4 regions of the Rhizobium sp. GR12 genome follow, and region 2 is predicted to be linked to each of the others. Evidence: predicted binding sites of a transcription regulator. Region 2 holds the regulator's gene; each other region holds the start of a gene.
The links. Region 2 encodes LexA, which represses DNA repair genes until DNA is damaged. Its sites were predicted from a motif close to TGTTCNNNNTGTGTTCNG; they were not measured.
Positions count from the first base shown of each region.

Region 1: QSK43_RS05480 (ATP-dependent helicase) is a predicted target of LexA. The motif match lies at 2,357-2,374, and genes of this name have one in related genera.
Region 3: QSK43_RS24660 (MazG nucleotide pyrophosphohydrolase domain-containing protein) is a predicted target of LexA. The motif match lies at 2,686-2,703, and genes of this name have one in related genera.
Region 4: ruvC (crossover junction endodeoxyribonuclease RuvC) is a predicted target of LexA. The motif match lies at 3,155-3,172, and genes of this name have one in related genera.

Region 1 covers NZ_JASXTH010000002.1:509,152-514,263, forward strand. Annotated here, with positions in the region: gene QSK43_RS05465 (efflux RND transporter permease subunit) at 1-528, opposite strand, end outside; gene QSK43_RS05470 (efflux RND transporter periplasmic adaptor subunit) at 525-1,679, opposite strand; gene QSK43_RS05475 (carboxymuconolactone decarboxylase family protein) at 1,904-2,314, shown strand; gene QSK43_RS05480 (ATP-dependent helicase) at 2,416-4,890, shown strand; gene QSK43_RS05485 (glycosyltransferase family 25 protein) at 5,045-5,112, shown strand, end outside.
Region 2 covers NZ_JASXTH010000005.1:331,596-336,707, reverse strand. Annotated here, with positions in the region: gene eno (phosphopyruvate hydratase) at 1-114, opposite strand, end outside; gene kdsA (3-deoxy-8-phosphooctulonate synthase) at 262-1,107, opposite strand; gene QSK43_RS11370 (VOC family protein) at 1,107-1,976, opposite strand; gene lexA (transcriptional repressor LexA) at 2,187-2,909, shown strand; gene QSK43_RS11360 (glutathione S-transferase family protein) at 3,364-4,041, shown strand; gene QSK43_RS11355 (ComEC/Rec2 family competence protein) at 4,060-5,112, opposite strand, start outside.
Region 3 covers NZ_JASXTH010000019.1:5,606-10,717, forward strand. Annotated here, with positions in the region: gene QSK43_RS24640 (DnaJ C-terminal domain-containing protein) at 1-403, opposite strand, end outside; gene QSK43_RS24645 (RT0821/Lpp0805 family surface protein) at 616-990, opposite strand; gene pdxH (pyridoxamine 5'-phosphate oxidase) at 1,122-1,742, shown strand; gene QSK43_RS24655 (sulfite exporter TauE/SafE family protein) at 1,775-2,554, opposite strand; gene QSK43_RS24660 (MazG nucleotide pyrophosphohydrolase domain-containing protein) at 2,705-3,010, shown strand; gene QSK43_RS24665 (hypothetical protein) at 3,060-3,437, opposite strand; gene QSK43_RS24670 (HAD family hydrolase) at 3,546-4,220, opposite strand; gene QSK43_RS24675 (bleomycin resistance protein) at 4,227-4,664, opposite strand; gene tldD (metalloprotease TldD) at 5,028-5,112, opposite strand, start outside.
Region 4 covers NZ_JASXTH010000010.1:155,928-161,039, forward strand. Annotated here, with positions in the region: gene QSK43_RS18490 (LLM class flavin-dependent oxidoreductase) at 1-521, opposite strand, end outside; gene QSK43_RS18495 (methyl-accepting chemotaxis protein) at 656-2,965, opposite strand; gene ruvC (crossover junction endodeoxyribonuclease RuvC) at 3,214-3,726, shown strand; gene ruvA (Holliday junction branch migration protein RuvA) at 3,758-4,375, shown strand; gene ruvB (Holliday junction branch migration DNA helicase RuvB) at 4,502-5,112, shown strand, end outside.

The sequences.
Region 1 (5,112 bases), on a different contig from region 2:
GCGGTCGATGACCTCGTCATCCACCAGCTTGGTCAGATCCTCCATGCTGAGCGTGGACGATGTGACGGCGAGGCGCATGATCGGCTGGCTGTCGGAATCCGCCTTGATGATCTGCGGTTCGTCGGCATCGTCAGGCAACTGGTTGGTCACGCGGCCGATAGCGTCACGGACATCGTTTGCGGCAACGGCCATATCGACGTTGTCGCCGAACTCCATCGTCACGCGGCTGGTGCCGAACTGCGAGTTGGAGGAGATGGATTTGACGCCGCTGACGCGCGCCACCGCACCCTCGATCGTCTGCGTCACTTCCTGGTCGATGGTTTCGGGCGCAGCACCCTCGTAAGTCGTCCTGACGCTGATGGTCGGCCGGTCCACATCCGGCAGCTCACGCACTTCGACACCCACCAGCGCGGCAAGGCCGGCGACGACAAGCAAGGTATTGAGAACCGCCGCTAGAATGGGGCGGCGAACGAACAATGCGGTAAATGCGAGCTTGGAATCCTGAGCGGGAGGCGACTGCGTCGTCATTGGCTGGCAACCTCCTCGGGCTTCGGCTGGCTGGCGACGCGGACCACGCCGCCTTCCCGCACCCGCTGCAATCCTTCGGTCACGACCTGCTCGCCCTCCGCCAGTTCCGCCTTCACGAGGACGGCGTCGGGATTGCGCTGCACGATCTGCACGCGCACCTTGCCGGATTTATTGTCGGTCACGCGCCAGACATAGGAGCCTTCGGCATCCCATTGCACGGCCAGCGGATCGACCGAAGCGAAGGTCTCCCCGGCAAAACGCATGGTGACGCCGAAAGACATGCCGGCCCGCAATTCGTCCTTGTCGTTGCCGAGCCGCGCCCGGATGCGGATGGTGCGGCTCGCCGCGTCGACACGGTTGTCGACAGCCTCGACTTCGCCCTTGAACGTCTCGCCGGGGCGCGAAATCGAGGTGGCTTCCACCGGCATTCCAACCGTAATCGCAGTTGCGAACCGTTCCGGGGCCCAGAAGTTGACCAGAATTTCGGAACGGTCGTCGATGCTGACGATGGTCGATTGCGTGGTGACGTTGTCGCCGATATTGGCGGCGACGATACCGGCCACACCCTCTATCGGTGCGACGATATCGCGACGCCTGAGGTTCAGTTCGGCGGTGCTCAGCGCGAGTTTCGCGGCCTCCTCGGCAATCTGCGCGTCCAGCACATCAAGGCGGGAGACGGATCTCAGGTTCTTGTAGGAATTCGATTTTTCGACGGCGCTGCGGAGCGCGACCTGCGCCTTGTCCCGCTCGATCACCTGCTCCTCGTCATCGAGCCGCGCAAGCACCTGCCCCTTCACGACGCGGGCGCCGGATGAAACACGAATTTCGGAAAGCGTGCCGGAGGTCTGCGGCATGACGACGACCGACTGGATCGCCTCACCATTGCCGATGGCGTTCAGCCTGTCATTGACCGTGCCTTTTTTGACCGGGGTCATCACCACCAGGGTCGCATTGCCGTTGCGCCGTGCGCCGCCCGCACCTTGCCCGGATGGCGAGCCTGATGTCGCGGCAACCTCGACAGCGCCGGCCGGCATTTTGCCGATCCCGATACCGGCAAGCAAATTGCGGGCCTCGGGCGAATAAAAGCCCCAAAGACAGAGCCCCGTTCCCGCCACGGCAAGACAGACACCCACCTGTTTCCAGACCCGCATACAATTCTCCGGTTAATCCGCACAGCATATCCGTCCCGAAAAAGACCTTCGCGGAACGTTTGAAGTATTCCCGCATGCCTTGACGAAGGCAACGCACAAATCCGTTTCTTACATAATTGTAATTTGTGATGAATTGTCGTCGAAAGTACCCGACGGCCATTTCTATCGCAAATATTTGTCGATCCGCTACTCTGCCACGGAAACAGCCGTGACCGGAGGACGCCATGAGCACCGTAACGAAAGCCGAAAATCCAGAAGCCAATCCCCGCATCAAGGCGGTGTTCGACGATATCCGTGCCACGCGCAAATCGGATTTCATCAACAATATGTGGCTTTATCTCGCCTTCGATCCCGATCTTCTGGAAAAGACCTGGGCCGAGGTCAAGGCGGTGATGGCCACACCCTCAGTGCTCGATCCCGTGGTAAAGGAAATGCTCTACATCGCCGTTTCCGTTACCAATGGCTGCTCCTATTGCGCTCACTCCCACACGGCAGCCGCCAAAGCCAAGGGCATGACGGACGAGCAGCATGCCGATCTGCTGCGGGTCATCGCGCTTGCAGCCAAGACCAACCAGCTGGCCGTGGCGCTGCAATTGCCGGTGGATGCCGCTTTCGATGCCGACAGTCGGCCATGAGACGAAAAAACGCCTTGGAATAGGCGTTTTGACTGACGATACCGGAATAAAAGCAGAACACGGTTCTGGCCTTTATATCCCGAATCACTACATTGGGCCGCATGAGCAACAGTTTTGACGATATGCCGTTCTTCGATGAGGAACCCGAAGCGCCGCGCAAGGCGACGAACAATGCCGATGCGGCAAGCGGCGGCGGGCTTGGCATTGCCGCGCGCGCCATGGCGGCACGCGATCAGGCGCGGCCGATCCCCGACTATCTTTCCGGCCTCAACCCGGAACAGCGCGAAGCCGTGGAAACGCTGGACGGCGCGGTTCTAGTGCTTGCGGGCGCCGGCACCGGCAAGACCCGCGTTCTGACCACCCGCATCGCCCATATTCTGGCCACCGGCCGCGCCTATCCCAGCCAGATCCTTGCCGTGACCTTCACCAACAAGGCGGCACGCGAGATGAAGGAACGTATCGGCGTTCTGGTCGGCGGCGCAGTCGAGGGCATGCCGTGGCTCGGCACCTTCCACTCCATCGGCGTCAAGCTTCTGCGTCGCCATGCCGAACTCATCGGCCTGAGGTCGGATTTCACCATTCTCGATACCGATGACGTGATACGGCTTTTGAAACAGCTCATTCAGGCCGAAGGTCTTGATGACAAGCGCTGGCCCGCCAAACAGTTTGCCGGCATGATCGACGGCTGGAAGAACAAGGGGCTGACGCCGCCGGATATTCCGGAAGGCGATTCCCGCGCTTTCGCCAATGGCAAGGGCCGCGAGCTTTACGCCGCCTATCAGGCACGGCTGAAAACGCTGAACGCCTGCGATTTCGGCGATCTTCTGCTGCACCCGATCAGCATCTTCCGCCGCCATGCCGATATTCTGAAGGAATATCACCAGAAGTTCCGTTATATTCTGGTCGACGAATATCAGGACACCAATACGTCGCAATATATGTGGCTGCGGCTTCTTGCCCAGCGCCCGAAAGGCGAGCCGCAAAACGTCTGTTGCGTGGGCGACGACGACCAGTCGATCTATGGCTGGCGCGGTGCCGAAGTGGACAACATCCTTCGCTTCGACAAGGATTTCCCCGGCGCCAAGGTCGTCAAGCTTGAACGCAACTACCGTTCCACCGAACATATTCTCGGCACCGCCGGCCATCTGATCGCCCACAATGAAGGGCGTCTCGGTAAAACCCTGTTCACCGAGCGGAGCAGCCCGGATGACGAAAAGGTGGTGGTGCATGCGGCATGGGACTCCGAAGAGGAAGCCCGCGCCGTCGGCGAGGAAATCGAGCAGCTTCAGCGCAAGAACCACAAGCTGAACGACATGGCCATCCTCGTTCGCGCCTCCTTCCAGATGCGCGAGTTCGAAGATCGCTTTGTGACGCTTGGCCTCAATTACCGCGTTATCGGCGGTCCGCGATTCTATGAGCGTCTCGAAATCCGCGATGCCATGGCCTATTTCCGGCTCGTCTGCCAGCCGGCCGACGATCTCGCCTTCGAGCGTATCGTCAACACCCCCAAGCGTGGCCTTGGCGATACGACCATCCGCAATCTGCATGACTACGCCCGCGCCCGCGACATTCCGATGCTGGCGGCGGCGACCGACATCATCGAGACCGACGAGCTGAAACCGAAGGCGCGCAAGGCGCTGTTCGACGTGGTGCAGGATTTCCGCCGCTGGCAGGGCCTGCTGGAGAACACCGAACACACCACGCTTGCCGAGCAAATCCTCGACGAAAGCGGCTATACCGCCATGTGGCAGGCCGACAAGAGCGCTGAAGCGCCCGGCCGGCTGGAAAACCTGAAAGAACTCATCCGCTCGATGGAGGTCTTCGAAAGCATGCGCGGCTTCCTCGAGCACGTCGCGCTGGTGATGGACGCCGAGCAGAATGCAGAGCTGGATGCGGTTTCCATCATGACGCTGCATTCCGCCAAGGGGCTGGAATTCGACACCGTCTTCCTGCCCGGCTGGGAAGAAGGACTGTTCCCGCACCAGCGCGCGCTGGACGAAGGCGGCCGCTCCGGTCTGGAGGAAGAACGCCGCCTCGCCTATGTCGGCATCACCCGCGCCAAGAAGCTCTGCCATATCTGGTTCGTATCGAACCGGCGTATCCATGGGCTGTGGCAATCCACCCTGCCCTCGCGTTTTCTGGACGAACTGCCGCCGGCCCATGTGGATGTCGCGGCATCCGACAGCAATTACGGCGGTTATGGCGGGCGCGGCAGCTACGGTCAGTCCCGTTTCGACAAGGCGGAACCCTTCGCCAACAATTATTCCACCCCCGGCTGGAAACGGGCCCAGGCCAACAAGTCCGACGCCACCCGCGATAACTGGGGCACGCGCTCCGGCCATGCGGTCGAGCGGATCGGTTATGGCGAAAGCGGCCCGCGCGCGCGCACGATCGACGGCGAACTGGTGGCGAAATCCGTCGCCGACACCCCGTCGAAATTCGTGGTCGGCGACCGTGTTTTCCATATCAAATTCGGCAATGGCAATGTCTCCGCCATCGAGGGCAACAAGCTGACCATCAATTTCGACCGCGCCGGACAAAAACGCGTGCTGGATGGATTTGTGGAAAAGGTTTGATTCGACAACTGCCAATGCCTGAAGACAGCTTTTTCCGTAGCCCGCGTCATGCCGTTGCAATAAAGAAGTTGCAACCCCAGAGCGGGATGACGAAGAGTATAAGCCGTTTCGCCTGAAATCGTCGTGATCCGGGCAAAATCGGGCGGAGACTGTTTTGCATATATTACCGAAAAGCCAGCGCAAGCTTGCCGTTTTCCTGATCAATATGGACAGCGCCACCAA
Region 2 (5,112 bases):
AGGAACGGCGGCGCGGCCCATGGAGCCGTCTTCGAGATAGACATCGACTTCAACGGTCGGGTTGCCGCGGCTGTCGAGAATTTCGCGCGCGATGATATCGGTAATGGCAGTCATGGTCTCTCCCTTGGGAATGGAACAGATATTTTCCGTCGCCTGTCTTAGACGATGGCGAAGAAATTACAATGACAGCGGACGGTAGAAACGAAGCGCCCGCCATTAAAATCGATTGGAACAAACGGCGCCCGTATGGCCGCCTGCCACTCAGGATTTCGCGATGGCGTCGAAAGCCAGAAGCTTTTCGAGCAGTTTCGGCATGTCCTTCAGGTGAACCATGTTGGGGCCGTCTGACGGCGCATTGTCCGGGTCTTCATGGGTTTCGATGAAGAGACCGGCCACGCCGACTGCCACCGCCGCACGCGCCAAAGTCTCGACGAATTCGCGCTGGCCGCCGGTGGATCCGCCCTGCCCGCCCGGCTGCTGCACCGAATGGGTGGCGTCGAACACGACAGGTGCGCCAAGCGAGGCCATGATCGGCAGGGAACGCATATCCGAGACCAGCGTGTTGTAACCGAAGGACGCACCGCGCTCACACAGCATCACATTCGGATTGCCGCTTTCGTTGAGCTTGGCAAGCACGTTCTTCATGTCCCAGGGAGCCAGAAACTGGCCCTTCTTGACATTGACGACACGGCCCGTTTTGGCGGCGGCGACGAGAAGGTCCGTCTGGCGGCTGAGGAACGCCGGAATCTGCAAGACATCCACGACTTCGGAGACGATCGCACATTGCTCCTCGGTGTGAATGTCGGTCAGGACCGGAAAACCGAACTCCTTCTTGAGATCGGCGAAAACCTGCATCGCATTCTCAAGGCCGATGCCGCGCTTGCCGGAAAGCGAGGTGCGGTTGGCCTTGTCGAAGGAGGACTTGTAGACGAGGCCTATCCCAAGGCTGTCGCAAAGCTCCTTCAGGACGCCAGCGATCATGAAGGCATGCTCGCGGCTTTCCATCTGGCAGGGACCGGCGATCAGCGAAAAACGCTCGGTATTGGAAAAGGAAACCTTGGCCGTGCCGTCTCCGGCAGTGACTTTGAGATTGTTCGTAACGCTCATCATTTTTCCTCGAAGGAGAATGTGACGCCCTGACCGGGCGCGGCAGGCACCACAAGACGGGCGTCCGCTTTTCCGTAGGACACGCCATTAGCAGCAAGCACCGCCTCTGTCACGGCAAGATCGTGCGACGAAAAGACGACGCCAGCACCGCGCAATCCCTCAGAGCCATCCTTCAACTCCGGCTCGAAATCCTCCTTTTCGGTCAGTCTGATCCGTGCATTGCCGGTTTCCGATACGATGTCTCCATCCGCAGACACCCTGCCCTCACAGCCGAACACCGTTTCGATCAGGTGCATCGGGCCGGGTTTTTGACCGGACGACAGGACGATCTCGGACAAACCGTAAACCCCGTTGGCATGGCGCTCGAGCATCGAGCGGTCGCCCGGAAGGGCCTTCAGGCGCTGGCAGCTGAACAAAAAGAAATCCGAAGCGGCATCCTGCCCTGCAAAGGCCAGCCGGAAGGCAGCTTCGCCTTGCGAACCGTCAGGCATTTGGACTGGCCGCGAAAATTCGAAGACCTCACCTGCCGATACGCCGGCCGCCACAAACCTGTCATGATCGGCAAGGGCATTGTCCGTGCGGGCGACGAGGGCCGAAAAACCTTCCCTACCATCCCGTTGCCGGAAAGCACGATCCCTACCGGTGAACACATCTCCGTTGTCTGCCGAGGCATTATATTTAGCCGGGTCAGCAATGGCGAGTGGCTCCAAGTAGGTGCCATCGGTGAAAAAAACACAGCTATTCCGGGTCCCGAAGGGATGCAGAGCCTCTGGCGCTACCGTAAATCCAAGGCTTAAGAGACGCTTTGCGGCAACGCCGATGACCTCCACGGGCAGAACGAGATGATCGACGCGATAGGGTTTCATCATGACTGGTTTCCTGCTGGCGTTGCGGCAAGGCCATGCCGAAACGGTTCGATGCGAAGAAAAGCACGAATGCGGTCGATGAAGCAAATCATCAGGACAACAGATAGCAGCTTCACGAAATTTTAGGGGATTGCAGAACACATATGGAACATATAGTGTTCGTTCTGTATTTGTTTCGCAACTTCCACGACGATTCCAAAGGGTGTTTTCCTCATGCTCACGCGCAAACAGCAGGAATTGCTTCTCTTCATTCATGAACGAATGAAAGAGTCCGGCGTGCCGCCCTCCTTCGATGAAATGAAGGACGCACTCGATCTTGCTTCGAAATCCGGCATCCACCGGCTGATTACCGCCCTCGAAGAGCGCGGTTTCATTCGTCGGCTACCGAATAGGGCGCGAGCGCTGGAAGTCATCAAGCTGCCCGAGGCTTATACGCCGGGTGCAAGGCCGCAGCGCGGCTTTTCGCCGAGCGTCATCGAAGGCAGCCTCGGCAAACCCAAGGCGCCGGAACCGGCCCCTGCCACCAGGGCGCCGGCCAACGATCTCGTCGGGGCCGTCAGCGTGCCCGTGATGGGACGTATCGCCGCCGGCGTGCCGATTTCCGCCATCCAGAACAACACCCACGATGTGGCCGTACCTGTAGACATGCTGGGCACGGGTGAACATTACGCGCTTGAGGTCAAGGGCGATTCGATGATCGAGGCCGGCATTTTCGACGGCGATACCGTCATAATCCGCAATGGCAACACCGCCAATCCGGGTGACATCGTTGTGGCTCTGGTGGATGACGAGGAAGCGACGCTGAAGCGTTTCCGCCGCAAGGGAGCCTCCATTGCGCTGGAGGCGGCAAACCCCGCTTATGAGACCCGTATTTTTGGACCGGACCGGGTGAAAATCCAGGGCAAACTGGTCGGGCTCATCCGCCGTTACCATTGATCCGATGAAACCGGACGCGCTCCGGTTTTCAACAGGCGTCATCTAGAGGGTGGCGTCTGTCTGAAAGGGTGAGTTGTTCTAGAGCACGGGCGTGATCCAGAGATAAACGAGTTGTTGTCCAACACCCACTGTATCGGCGCCTGACGCCTTTTGGAAATTGGTTCCACCCTTGATACCGATGCTTCTGTTTTACTGTGGGGCAGCGGCGTATATGCCGTCGGCTGCAATCGTTGCGGGGGAACCTCCGCAAGACCCCGGACAAAATGTGAATTTACGTCATCGCACCGCGTGGTGATATTTCGTCGTCTCCGAGTGGTGATATTAGCGAGGCGCTGCCACACGTGCCCTCACCTTACGATCCATCAATGCAGCTTATGGGAGCCATGGATTATTTTCGATATTCCATGGACTGCCGGCAGGTATAGAAATGCGCCTCATATCCGGGAGATACGCCATGTACGATCTTTATATTGCCAACAAGAACTATTCCTCGTGGTCGCTGCGGCCGTGGGTGTTGATGCGCACGCTCGGTATCGCCTTCGATGAAAAGCTCGTTCCATTCGGCGAAGGCGTCGCCTTCACCACGTTTTCGCCAACCGGCAAGGTGCCCTGCCTGGTCGATGAGGGTGTGACCGTTTGGGAATCGCTTTCGATCGCCGAATATCTTGCCGAAAGACATCAGGGCGTCTGGGCAAGCGACAAACAGGCAAGGGCATGGTCGCGTTCGGCGGCCAGCGAAATGCATGCGGGCTTTTTCTCGCTGCGCAATCTCTATCCCATGTCGGTCGGCATAAGGATAAAGCCGAAGGGTGCCGATGCAGGGCTTGCGGCCGATATAAAGCGCATCGATGTGCTGTGGAGCGAAGGTCTTTCAAAATTCGGCGGGCCGTATCTTGCCGGTCAGAAATTCACCGCGGTCGACGCCTTCTTCTGCCCGGTCGCATTCCGTTTCCAGAGCTATGGCGCGGATCTTTCGCCTGCGGCGAAAACCTATTGCGACCGGCTGCTCGCCCTGCCCGCCATGCAGGAATGGTACGAGGCGGGTTTGAAGGAGATTTGGCGCGATGTGTCACATGAACAGGAAATCGGTGCGACCGGCGAAGTGACCGCCGATCTGCGCGTCAAGGTTTGATTGTCCGCGCTGGCGGGGTCATTGCGACGCCGCCAGCAGCCGGATGACGGGTTGCGGCAGATCGCGGTCGAAACGGCCACTTTTCCAGTCGTAATAACGATGTCGGCTCCAGGGCCGGTCCGTTCCGGCGATTGCGGCGCGCAGCCGACCAACCACTTCTGCCTGCGCCTTGTCCGCGAAGTCTATTTCCACCGAACCGAGACGCCGCAAAATATCGCGGCTGAGCAGAAGCGCGCCCGAACGGCACTGTGAAAAAGAGGTTCTGCGGGAAACGACGACAATATCGGCGATATCGCAGGCTTTTCCGGCGAAACGGCCGTCTTCCAGAACGATGATCCACTCGCCGCTTGCCGCGCTCGCCGCACACCACATGTCTTTCCTGCAGGTGAAGACGCCGACTTTGGCATCTTTGAGAGCCGCCGTCATCTCCCGCGCCACCGCCGTCATGTCCTCAGGCGACAGCTTCGATTTCGAGCCGGAGCCAGTAGTATTTATCCTGCCCTCCCCGCTGATAAAGACCGGCGGCACGGCTTTTTCCGGCAGCAACAGCGCCCTTTGCCATTGGCCGAAAACAAAGCCCGGCGGGCGGGTTTTCGTGGTGAAGACCTTGCCGTTTTCCACCATTGCCACCAACTCGCCGTCCTCGTGGATCAACAGATCAGGTAAATCGCGATAGGCCGTGACCGCCGACAGCCCGAAGGCGAAAAGCAGAACCGGAACGCCAAGAAGCGCAAGCCGGCTGCGCAGCAATGTCATGAGCAGTAAACCCACCGAGGCGACACCAAGGAACCAGCCATGCGGACGCCCCGTCGCCGCGCTGCCGCCCCACGACCCCACCTCGTTTGCAACCTCGATGACGAGAGCCATGCCAAAGCCCATGATCTTCAGGAACGGCGCATCGAGCCCGAACGGCATCAGCAGCATGGCGAGGAGGCCGAAGGGCATGACGATCAGCGACATGAGCGGCATTGCGGCCAGATTGGCGAAAAGTCCATAGGTGGTGACACGATGAAAATGTTCGGCCGAATAGATCGCCGTCGAAAGGCCGCCGATAAGCGATGTCGTGACAAC
Region 3 (5,112 bases), on a different contig from region 2:
CAAAAATCCGCTCGACGATATCCTCGGCCGTTTCCGGCCGGCCGTCGGTTTTCTGGCCGGTCTGCGCCCTGTTGCGGGCATCCGCGCGGGCCAGTTCCTCCATCAGTCTTTCAGCGACCTTGGCGCGTTCGGCGGCCTCGCGTGCCGCCTCCCGCTGCTGCATGATGGTTTCGCCGCGCTGCTTTTTCTCGGCCGCCTTGCGGGCCTGATCGTAAAGATCGCGTTTTTTCGGGTCTTTCAGAAGATCATAAGCCTGCCCCACCTCGGCGAATCGCGCCGATGCGTCGGGATCGTCGCGATTGGCGTCCGGATGGACGGTTTTCGCCTTCGTGCGCCAGGCGGCTTTGATGTCCTCGTGGCGGGCGTCACGTTTCACGCCGAGGATGGAATACGGATCGCGCATGCGAAACACCAGTTACGTTGGCTCAGGCGTGTGCTGCCGCTCATGGCGCAATCCTGAAACAAACCCCTCCGAAAAGGGATGCCCGCGATCATTCGCCAGCACGCCCTCGGTTTACTCAACGTCGACTGTTGCAATAAGTTGCTAATCAGTTCTTTACGGGGACTGCGCGCTGCCGTGCGGCAGGCTTTATTCCCTGTACCAGGGTAAACAGTTTATTTCTGCTCGAAGCGGGTGAGTAACCATTCGCCGGTTTCCGACAGGCAGGCCTGTCCCGCATAGCTCGCAATGCCCTCGAAGGAGTGGCGCGTCGTCCTGAAATCGCGGCAGACGAAACCGCTGGATCTGTCTTCGTGAATGGTGGTGACGACGCCGGCGCTGCCGGTTGCGGCATTGGCCCAGGGCAGCGGCTGGTCGGCAAGCTTGGTAAGATCGGCCGATGTTACCGCGTTGCGGATCGTCGCGTCGTCCGTCTGCTGGCCATTGTTCGGCTGGTTGGGAACGGAAGCGGTGGAAAGCGTGCGGTCGATTTTATCGCCGCCGAACAGATCGAGGCTGACGCAACCGCTCAGCACAACGAGCAATGACACGATGGCGGAAACTTCCGCTATCGACGAAAGGAGGCCCTTTGTTCGACTGTTCGACTTTGCTATGACGGTCACCATCTTTCACCAGAGATCATCTCTGGGGTCCAAATCAGCTCGGGAGTATTTTAGTCAATATGTCGGAAACGGGGTTAACATCCAGTGACTTCACGGAAGAAAATGAACCGTTCACACTTTTTGCCGAGTGGCTGAAGGATGCGACGGCTTCCGAAATCAACGATCCGAACGCGGTTGCGCTGGCAACCGTCGATGAAAACGGTCTGCCGAATGTGCGCATGGTGCTGCTGAAAGACGTGGATGATCGCGGCTTCGTTTTCTACACGAATTTCGAAAGCCAGAAGGGACGCGAGATTCTGGGCCAGAAAAAGGCGGCCATGTGTTTCCACTGGAAAAGCCTGCGACGGCAGGTGCGTCTGCGCGGCGAGGTGGAGATCGTCAGCGATGCGGAGGCGGACGCCTATTACGCCTCACGCCCGCGCGGCAGCCGCATCGGCGCCTGGGCGTCGAAGCAGTCGCGGCCGCTGGAAGGCCGTTTCGCGCTGGAAAAGGCCGTTGCCGAATATACCGCCAGATATGCGATCGGTGAAATTCCCCGCCCGTCCTACTGGTCCGGTTTCCGCATTCGCCCCGTCAGCATCGAGTTCTGGCACGACCGCAAGTTCCGCCTGCACGACCGCGTCGAATTCCGTCGCGAGACGCCGGATGAGCCCTGGTCCAAGGTTCGCATGTATCCGTGAAGGCGGCGGAGGGCGGGTCGTTCTCGGCCCGCCTATTTCAGCAGCGCATCGAACAGCGGCAGGCCGATGATGGCGGAAATGGCGATCAGGCCATAGCAGATGCGCCGGAATGCGGCTTCGTCGGCGAGCCCGTGCAGCCGCGCGCCGGCATAAAGACCAGCCCCGTAAAACGGCAGGGCCAGCAGGAAAAAAACCAGCACATCGGCGGTGAAAAGGCCACCGAGAAAATAGCTGGCAGCGGAAATTACCGTCGAAATCGCGAAATAGAGAATGACGTTGGCGCGCACGAAAGCCCCTTTGAGGGCGCCGCCAAGCCAATAGGCGACGATGGGCGGACCACCCAGTTGCGCAGCGCCTGAAAAAAGCCCGGCAATAAGCCCGGTGAACAGGGTCAGCGGCGTTTTCGGCCGACCGCTGTAACGCCAGCCGGAAACCAGAAACAGCAGCAGCACGACCACCACGGCGGAGATGATCCAGCGCAGGGTCAGGGGATCTCCGCTGGAAAGCAGGATGGTGCCGATCGGCACGCCGACAAGCGCGCCAGCCGCCATGATGAAAACTTCCCGCCGGTCCGCCATGCGCCATGCGGGCGGTATCATGCCGAGCGTCAGGACGCCGTCCACCACCAGCAGAACCGCCGAAGCAACGCGTGGCCCGACGATGGCGCTGGCAAGCGGAATGAAGATGAGCGCTGCACCGAAACCGGAAAAGCCGCGGGCAAGGCCGGCGAGAAAGGCAGCGCCCGCAAACATCGCAAGCAGCGACGGGCTATGCGCGGTGATGAGGGCCGAGAAAAAATCGAGTTGAGACATGGATGACTGCACGGTTTCGAATGCCTTTTCCTATCCCGCATGCAGGCGCCTGTCGCGGAAATTTCCGTTCACGGTCGTATGCGCCCTTTCGGGTCGACGTCGCCGGAGAATCGTGATTAGAGTTGTATCTCATGAACAAAGGATGAACAAATGCTTGCTGTCATGATGCGCCAGTTCGAAGAGGCCTCGCAAAAATACGCCGAGGAAAACGGGATCGTCCGCGATCCCGACTGGTACATGCTGAAGCTTCAGGAAGAGATCGGCGAGGTCACGCAGGCCTGGAACCGCCTGACGGGGCGGGGGCGCAGCAAAGGCAAAAGCGAAGACGAGATGAAACGCGATCTCGCCGACGAAACCGCCGATCTTCTAGGCCATGTGCTGCTGCTGGCCCACCACAAGGGGCTGGATATCGAAGGATCGATAGAGCGCAAGTGGCGTTTTACGCCGTCGGTATGACAGTTTGTGGAATGAGATTCGACCTTGGCGCTGCCTGCCACTGCCGCGATTATGAGAACGAGACGATAAAGAACAGAATTGCGAGAATGGCGGCTACCGGCGTCATGTACCGCCGCTCCGCACGGCTTCGCGACATTGCGTTCAATCCGATGCTCACCGCGAAATAGCAGGCGATGATCCAGATGCTGGGCTCGATCCAGTCTGCCGGCCAGAGACTGATGAAACCCGCCTTTTGCAGCGGAAAAGATGCGGCAAGGGCATAGATCGCGACAGATCCCACGCTGGCAATGCGTTGCGTGGCGGGCAGGACCCTGTGCTCGCCGCCCCAGGCGAAGCGACCGAGGGGCGCACCCGCCACAAGGACAATCTGAAATGCGGAAAGGGCGAGCAGTATAAGCGTCGCGAGCGACACGGCGACAAGCAGCATGACCACTCCGTTTATGGATGCGCCGACAATGAATTCGAACAGCATCGGCCTGTCAGCCGATATGCGCGTCACCATAAAGACCAATGACTAAAGGCATGTGACGCGCTTTCACACCGCTGACGGCTGTGCATACCGCAAAAGGCTTGCCACCGCATGAAGGTCGCTTGAAACGGCGATGCATTTCTCCCGCATTTCGTCGGTCGGCGGCGCGACATCCGGCACCATGATCGTCATCATGCCCGCCGAGGAGGCGGAGCGGACGCCGTGCCAGGAATCCTCAAGCGCCAGGCAAAGGCCCGGATCGATGTCGAGACGCTTTGCGGCGGTCAGATAGGGCATGGGCGAGGGCTTCGGGTCGGTATACTCGCCGCGCGCGACGATGGTGTCGAAACGTCTGAGAAGATCGTAAGGGCCGAGGTGTCGCGTGACCGAATCGTGCCGCGAGGACGTGGCGATGGCGCGGCGGATGTCGAGCCGGTCGAGAAGATCGAGGATTTCGATGACGCCGGGTTTCAGCGCCACGCCTTCCGCCATCATCACGGCAAGATGCCGGAGCCATGCATCGCGGAAGCTATCGATCGGAAAATCCGCGCCATAATCGGCGAAAATGGTTCCGGTGATGACATCCCACGGGCTGCCGCAGACTTTCTGGTAGGTCTCGACCCGCATTCCGTGGCCGCCTTCATCTGACGCCGCCAGAAAGGAGTCGCGATAAAGCGCCTCACTTTCGATCAGCAATCCGTCCATGTCGAAAATGACAGCATGCGGGAGAAAAGGCAGCATGCCGGCTCAACCGAACCGGAAGGGGCGTTCGCCGAGGCTTTCGAACGGGCGGATCAGGTAACCGTCCGGATCGGCGACCACGAATTGCCGGTTGCCGACTTCGACGGTGCCGCGCCTGTACCATTTTTCCTCCGGCGGCAGGAGAAGATCGATCGAGGCTCGCTCCAGCCGCGCCAGGATCGGCAGCAGGGAAGGGACGGCGAGCTGTAGGTTCATGCCGCGACCCAGCGGAAATTCAAGCGCTGCATTTTCCGCCACGAAGGTCCGGGTCGCGCCGATCTGGTCGATCATCAGCTGCGCATCACCCAGCGCAAGGTAGGTGAAGCCCTCTTCGGCGCGCTCATAGGCCACATGAAAACCGATCAGGTCGCAATAAAAAGCGCGGCTTTTCTGCCAGTCGCTGACGGCTAGTTCCGGGACGAGGGCATTTCGTATGATGGTCATGGTCTCCTTTGCCGCGCAGGCCGGGCGATGGGAGAAGAGGCCTGTCGTGATGGGCGATCTTATCGTCTTCTCGGCGGCGTGCCAGAGGAATCCTCATCATGGCAGCCATGTGCGGTGTTATGGGCTGAGCTTGTCGCGGCAGGTTCAACGTTTCGCCGGCCGCAACTCTCTCCCTGCCGTCATGCCGGCCTTGAGCCGGTATCCAGCCAGCCCAAGTCCTTGGGCTGAAAAGACTTATCTCGACACGCGGACGCGTGTCGGCTGGATTCCGGCTCGAGGCCGGAATGACGGAGAACGATGCGCGCGTGTGGTACGTTCTCCAGAGCTGCAAACATCGTGAAGCGCAACTCCCGCACCCCGAAACTACGCCTTCGTGCCGCCAACGGTGATCTGGTCCATGCGCAGATGCGGCTGGCCGACGCCGACCGGCACCCATTGCCCGGCCTTG
Region 4 (5,112 bases), on a different contig from region 2:
TGCGCGCTGTAGGTGCTTGAGCCGAGCAGCCACAGGGGCACGTTCGAATTCATGCCGGGCACGGCAAGGATCGCCTGATCCTGCTGCGGCGGACCGAGATATTGCTGGAGTTCGATAATATCGTGCGGGAAGTTCTCCGCACCGGCATCGAGGTTACGGCGCAGTGCTCTTGCCGTCCGCATGTCGGTTCCCGGCGCACGGCCAAGACCGAGATCGACGCGGCCGGGCAGCAGCGCCGCAAGCGTGCCGAACTGTTCGGCGATGACGAGCGGGGAATGATTGGGCAGCATGATGCCGCCGGAACCGACACGGATATGTTTCGTTGCCGCACCCACATGGGCGATGACGAGCGATGTCGCCGCGCTCGCAATACCCGGCATGCCATGGTGTTCCGCAAGCCAGATGCGGTTGTAACCGTGGTCTTCAGCTTTGATCGCCATGCGGCGGGAGTTTTCAAGCGCCTCGCTGACGCTCTCGCCTTCGCCAATCGGCGAAAGGTCGAGAATGGAAAAGGGTATCATCCGACGCTCCTGCACAAATTCAAGTCTTTGATGCGGATGTAAGGCGCGTCTCCCGATTTACCAGAGAAGTCGCGCAGAATTGAAGGATGGTTCAAAAAAATTGGGGCCTCAGAAGAGGCCCCCTTTTTGCTTTCTCAGCCCGCCCGCCGGAACTGCCGGGTTTCCCGATGCCCGGCCGGTTGCCGGTCGGGTGCCAGCACGAATTGTCCGAGCCTGCCGTCCATCTCTCCCGCTTCGGAGGCGAGATTGCGAATGGCGGCCGTCGTTTCCTCCACCATGGCGGCGTTCTGCTGGGTCATGGTGTCGAGGCTGGTGACGGTGCTGTTGATTTCCGAAAGCGTATGCGCCTCCTCGCGGGTGGAAACCATGATTTCCTCGATGCGGGAACTGATGGTCTGCACATGCTGGCCGATGCCGGTCAGCGAAGCGCCCGCCTTTTCGACCAGCGCGACACCGGTGGATACTTCGTGGGTAGAGCGCTTCAGCAGGCTGGTGATTTCTTTCGCGGCGGCGGCCGAGCGTTGCGCCAGTTCGCGCACCTCCTGCGCCACGACGGCAAAGCCCCTGCCGGCGTCGCCAGCGCGGGCGGCCTCGACACCCGCATTGAGGGCGAGAAGGTTGGTCTGGAAGGCGATTTCGTCGATGACGCCGATGATCTGGTTGATCTGGCGCGATGAGGTCTGGATTGCCTCCATGGCGGCGATGGTCTGCTCCATGACTCGGCCTGAGGCCGTGGCCTCCGTGCTCGCGTCGTGGGCGATCCGTGTCGCCTGTTCGGCGCGTTCGATCTGGTCGCGGACGGCTTCGGTGATTGCCTTGATGGCGCTTGCCGTCTCGGTAATGGAAGCGGCCTGCCGCTCGGTGCGTTCCGCCAGCTGGTCGGCACCCACCCGCATTTCCTCCGAACCGCCGCGAACTGCGGCGGAATTGTTACCAATGGCCTGCATGGTCTCGCTGAGCCTCGCAAGCGCCGTATTGAAGTTGTGGCGCAGGCTTTCGAGATCTTCGGGGAAGGCGGTCTCAATGCGATAGGCAAGATTGCCGTTTGCCAGTCGATCCAGCCCTTCGTCCAGAGAATGGACGACCATTTGCAGGGTGCCTGCCTCAGCCTCCCGTTCTGCAAGATGTGCGCGGCGCGCCGTTTCGGCTTCCTCGCGGGTGCGCGATGCGGTTGCTTCCATTTCCCGCTGCAAGATGAGCTTTTCGCGGAAACTACCCAGCGCACGCGCCATGCGGCCGATTTCGTCCTTGCGGTCCTGATTGCCGATCTCGGTGTCGAGACGGCCCGCCGCTACCTCGCCGGTCAGTCCGGCAAGCTTTTCCAGCGGGGCGAACAGACGCCGCGCGAAAAAGGCTGTTGCCGCACACATGGCGGCCAGGACGCAAAGGCCGATCGCTGCAAGCGTGCCGGCAATCGAGATGGAGCCCGCGTTCAACTCGCTGCGCAACATGCTTTCCACCGCGAGATATTTTTCACCGGCAAAGGAGAAGGGACGGGCATAGGCATTGGCCTCGCCGTCCGGGCGGTCGATCTTGGCAATCGTCATGCCAGCCGCATTCAGCGCTTGCGCGTGGAAGCCGTAGATTACCGGATCGAGGCTGACGAGCCCGCTGCCATCCACGCCCAGAACCTTGCCGTCGGCAGAAATGATCGCGGATTGTTCGGAGCTGCCGGCGGCGATGCCTTTCGCGAGTATATGGCCGAAGACCTCTTGCTTGACACGGAAGAGGACGATGCCCTTGAACGCACCGAATTTGACAACCGGAATGCCGAAATAGATGCCGGCCTCATTCGTCGCGGCGTCGATCCGCAGACCGGAGAAACTCGTCTGCGCAACGTCGTTCACGGCTTTTTCGGCACTAGCGGCCCCACGGGCAAAGGCTGTGCCGAGGCCGCTATCCGCCCAGGCGCCGCCCGTGACGGTTTCCCCGAAAGCCGATCCTTTCAGATAGGAGTAATAGACCGTGCCGGCGGGATCGACGAAGAGAACATCGCTGAAGGGAGTTCCGTTGAGATAGCCGCCGATATCCGTCTGGGTTTTTTCATGGGTGGAATAATAAAAGCCGCTCGGGTTTTCAGGCTTGATGAGCTTTTCCTTTTCGCCGAAGGGGTTCTCCTTGACGAAGACGCGTTGCAGTTCCGCCTTTGCGTCGCCGGAATTTTTCTGCACCGTGCCCCAGCCGCTGCGCATGGAAACCACCGCCATTTGCAGGGATTCGATCTTGGCGATGGAAACCGCCTGCGTTTCGAGCTGCTCAAGACGTTCCTGCAGCATATCGCCCCGGAAGACGAGAATGCTTTCCATGGATTTCGACGCCTGTTCCTCCAGAACGCCGCTGCTGCTTTGATAGCCGAGAAGCGTGAGAGCCCCGGTCGAGATCGTCATCAGCGCAAGGAAGATCGCGAGCACTTTGGTGGATATGGAATGAAAACGGTTCAGCATGGCCGATGCAGCCCCCAATGCCGGATCAGTTCCCGCGCCATGCATGCACGGCGCCATCGGACGGCTGATATGGCGAAAATATTGTGCTGTGGATCATCATGTCCGCAGCTCCCCTTTTTTGATTTTGTGCGGGAACAATGCGGTACGCGGTTTAAGCAGAGGTAAATGCTGCACTGCAAATTTGATCAATGTTGTCGTTTTGTTCACTTATCGCTGGCAGGGTCGCAACCGAAAAGATAGGGTGCCTCATGCAAAAGACGATTCGAATCATCGGTATCGACCCCGGGTTGCGGCGCACCGGATGGGGTGTCATCGAAACCCTCGGCAACAGCCTTCGGTTTGTCGCCTCCGGTACCGTGACGTCGGATGGCGACATGGACCTTGCCTCCCGGCTGTGCCAGCTGCATGACGGGCTGGCGGACGTCGTACACAGCCATCAGCCCGACGAGGCGGCGGTGGAGCAGACCTTCGTGAACAAGGATGCGGTCGCCACGCTGAAACTCGGTCAGGCGCGCGGCATCGCCATGCTGGTTCCGGCGCGGGCGGGATTACCTGTCTTCGAATATGCGCCGAATGCGGTCAAGAAGGCCGTCATCGGCGTGGGGCACGGCGAAAAGCAGCAAATCCACATGATGCTGAAAATCCTGATGCCGAAGGCCGAATTCAAGGGTAACGATGCGGCGGACGCTTTGGCGATCGCAATTTGCCACGCCCATAATCGCGGCGGCGACAGGATGGCGCGGCTTTTGGCGGCCGGTTGAATATTTGAAGTCTCATTGAGCGGGCGGCATCATGATCGGAAAACTTAAAGGCACCATCGAGGAAATCGGCACGGATTACGTGCTGGTGGATGTGCACGGCGTCTGTTACGTGGCCAGTTGCTCGGCCCGGACACTTTCGAAAATTGGCTCCGCTGGCGAAGCGGTGGTCCTCTTCATTGAAACCTATGTGCGCGAAGACCAGCTGAAGCTGTTCGGTTTCCTGTCGGCGCTTGAGCGGGAATGGTTCAATCTGCTGCAGAGCGTGCAGGGGGTCGGCTCGAAAGTAGCGCTGGCAATGCTGTCCACCCTGTCCCCTTCCGAACTCGCCAATGCGATAGCGCTACAGGACAAGGTGATGATTTCGCGTGCGCCGGGCGTCGGGCCGAAAGTGGCGGTGCGCATCGTCACTGAACTTCGCAACAAGGCGCCTGCTTTTGCCGGAGAGGCTGCGGCTTCCATCGGGCTCAAGCAGGAGCTTGGCGAAGGTGTGGCCTCCGCGCCGGTTGCGGATGCCGTTTCCGCGCTCACCAATCTCGGTTATTCGCGCGACCAGGCCGCAAATGCGGTTGCCGCCGCGCTGAAGAATGGCGGGGAGGGCGGCGACAGTGCCAAACTCATCCGGCTCGGCCTGCGCGAACTTTCACGCTAAGCTGCGCGCAGCAAGCGAACGAAGCCGGGTGCGATGCTGAATTTCGTGAAGCGCCTTCGTGCGACAGTCGTGATATAGCGGCGAAGACCATCTCTTGAATTGGTTTAGAACAATGGAATGCCCTCTATGAGCGATGCGGACAGACTGATTTCGGCGGACAAGCGCGGTGAAGATATTGACACCACCATGCGTCCGCAGTCGCTGGACGATTTTACCGGCCAGGCGGAGGCCCGCGCCAATCTCAAGGTATTTATCGAAGCCGCCAAGAACCGCGGCGAGGCGCTGGATCATGTGTTGTTCGTGGGACCGCCTGGCCTTGGCAAAACCACGTTGGCGCAGATCATGGCCAAGGAGCTTGGCGTCAACTTCAGGTCCACCTCCGGACCGGTGATTGCCAAGGCGGGCGATCTCGCCGCACTTCTAACCAATCTCGAGGAGCGCGACGTGCTCTTCATCGATGAAATCCACCGTCTCAACCCGGCAGTCGAGGAAATTCTCTATCCGGCGATGGAGGATTTCCAGCTCGACCTCATCATCGGGGAGGGGCCGGCGGCCCGTTCGGTGAAGATCGACCTTTCCAAATTCACCCTCGTTGCCGCGACCACGCGTCTCGGCCTTCTGACGACGCCGCTGCGCGACCGTTTCGGTATTCCCGTCCGGCTGGCCTTCTACACTGTCGATGAACTGGAACTGATCGTTCGGCGCGGGGCGCGGCTGATGGGGCTGAACATGACCGA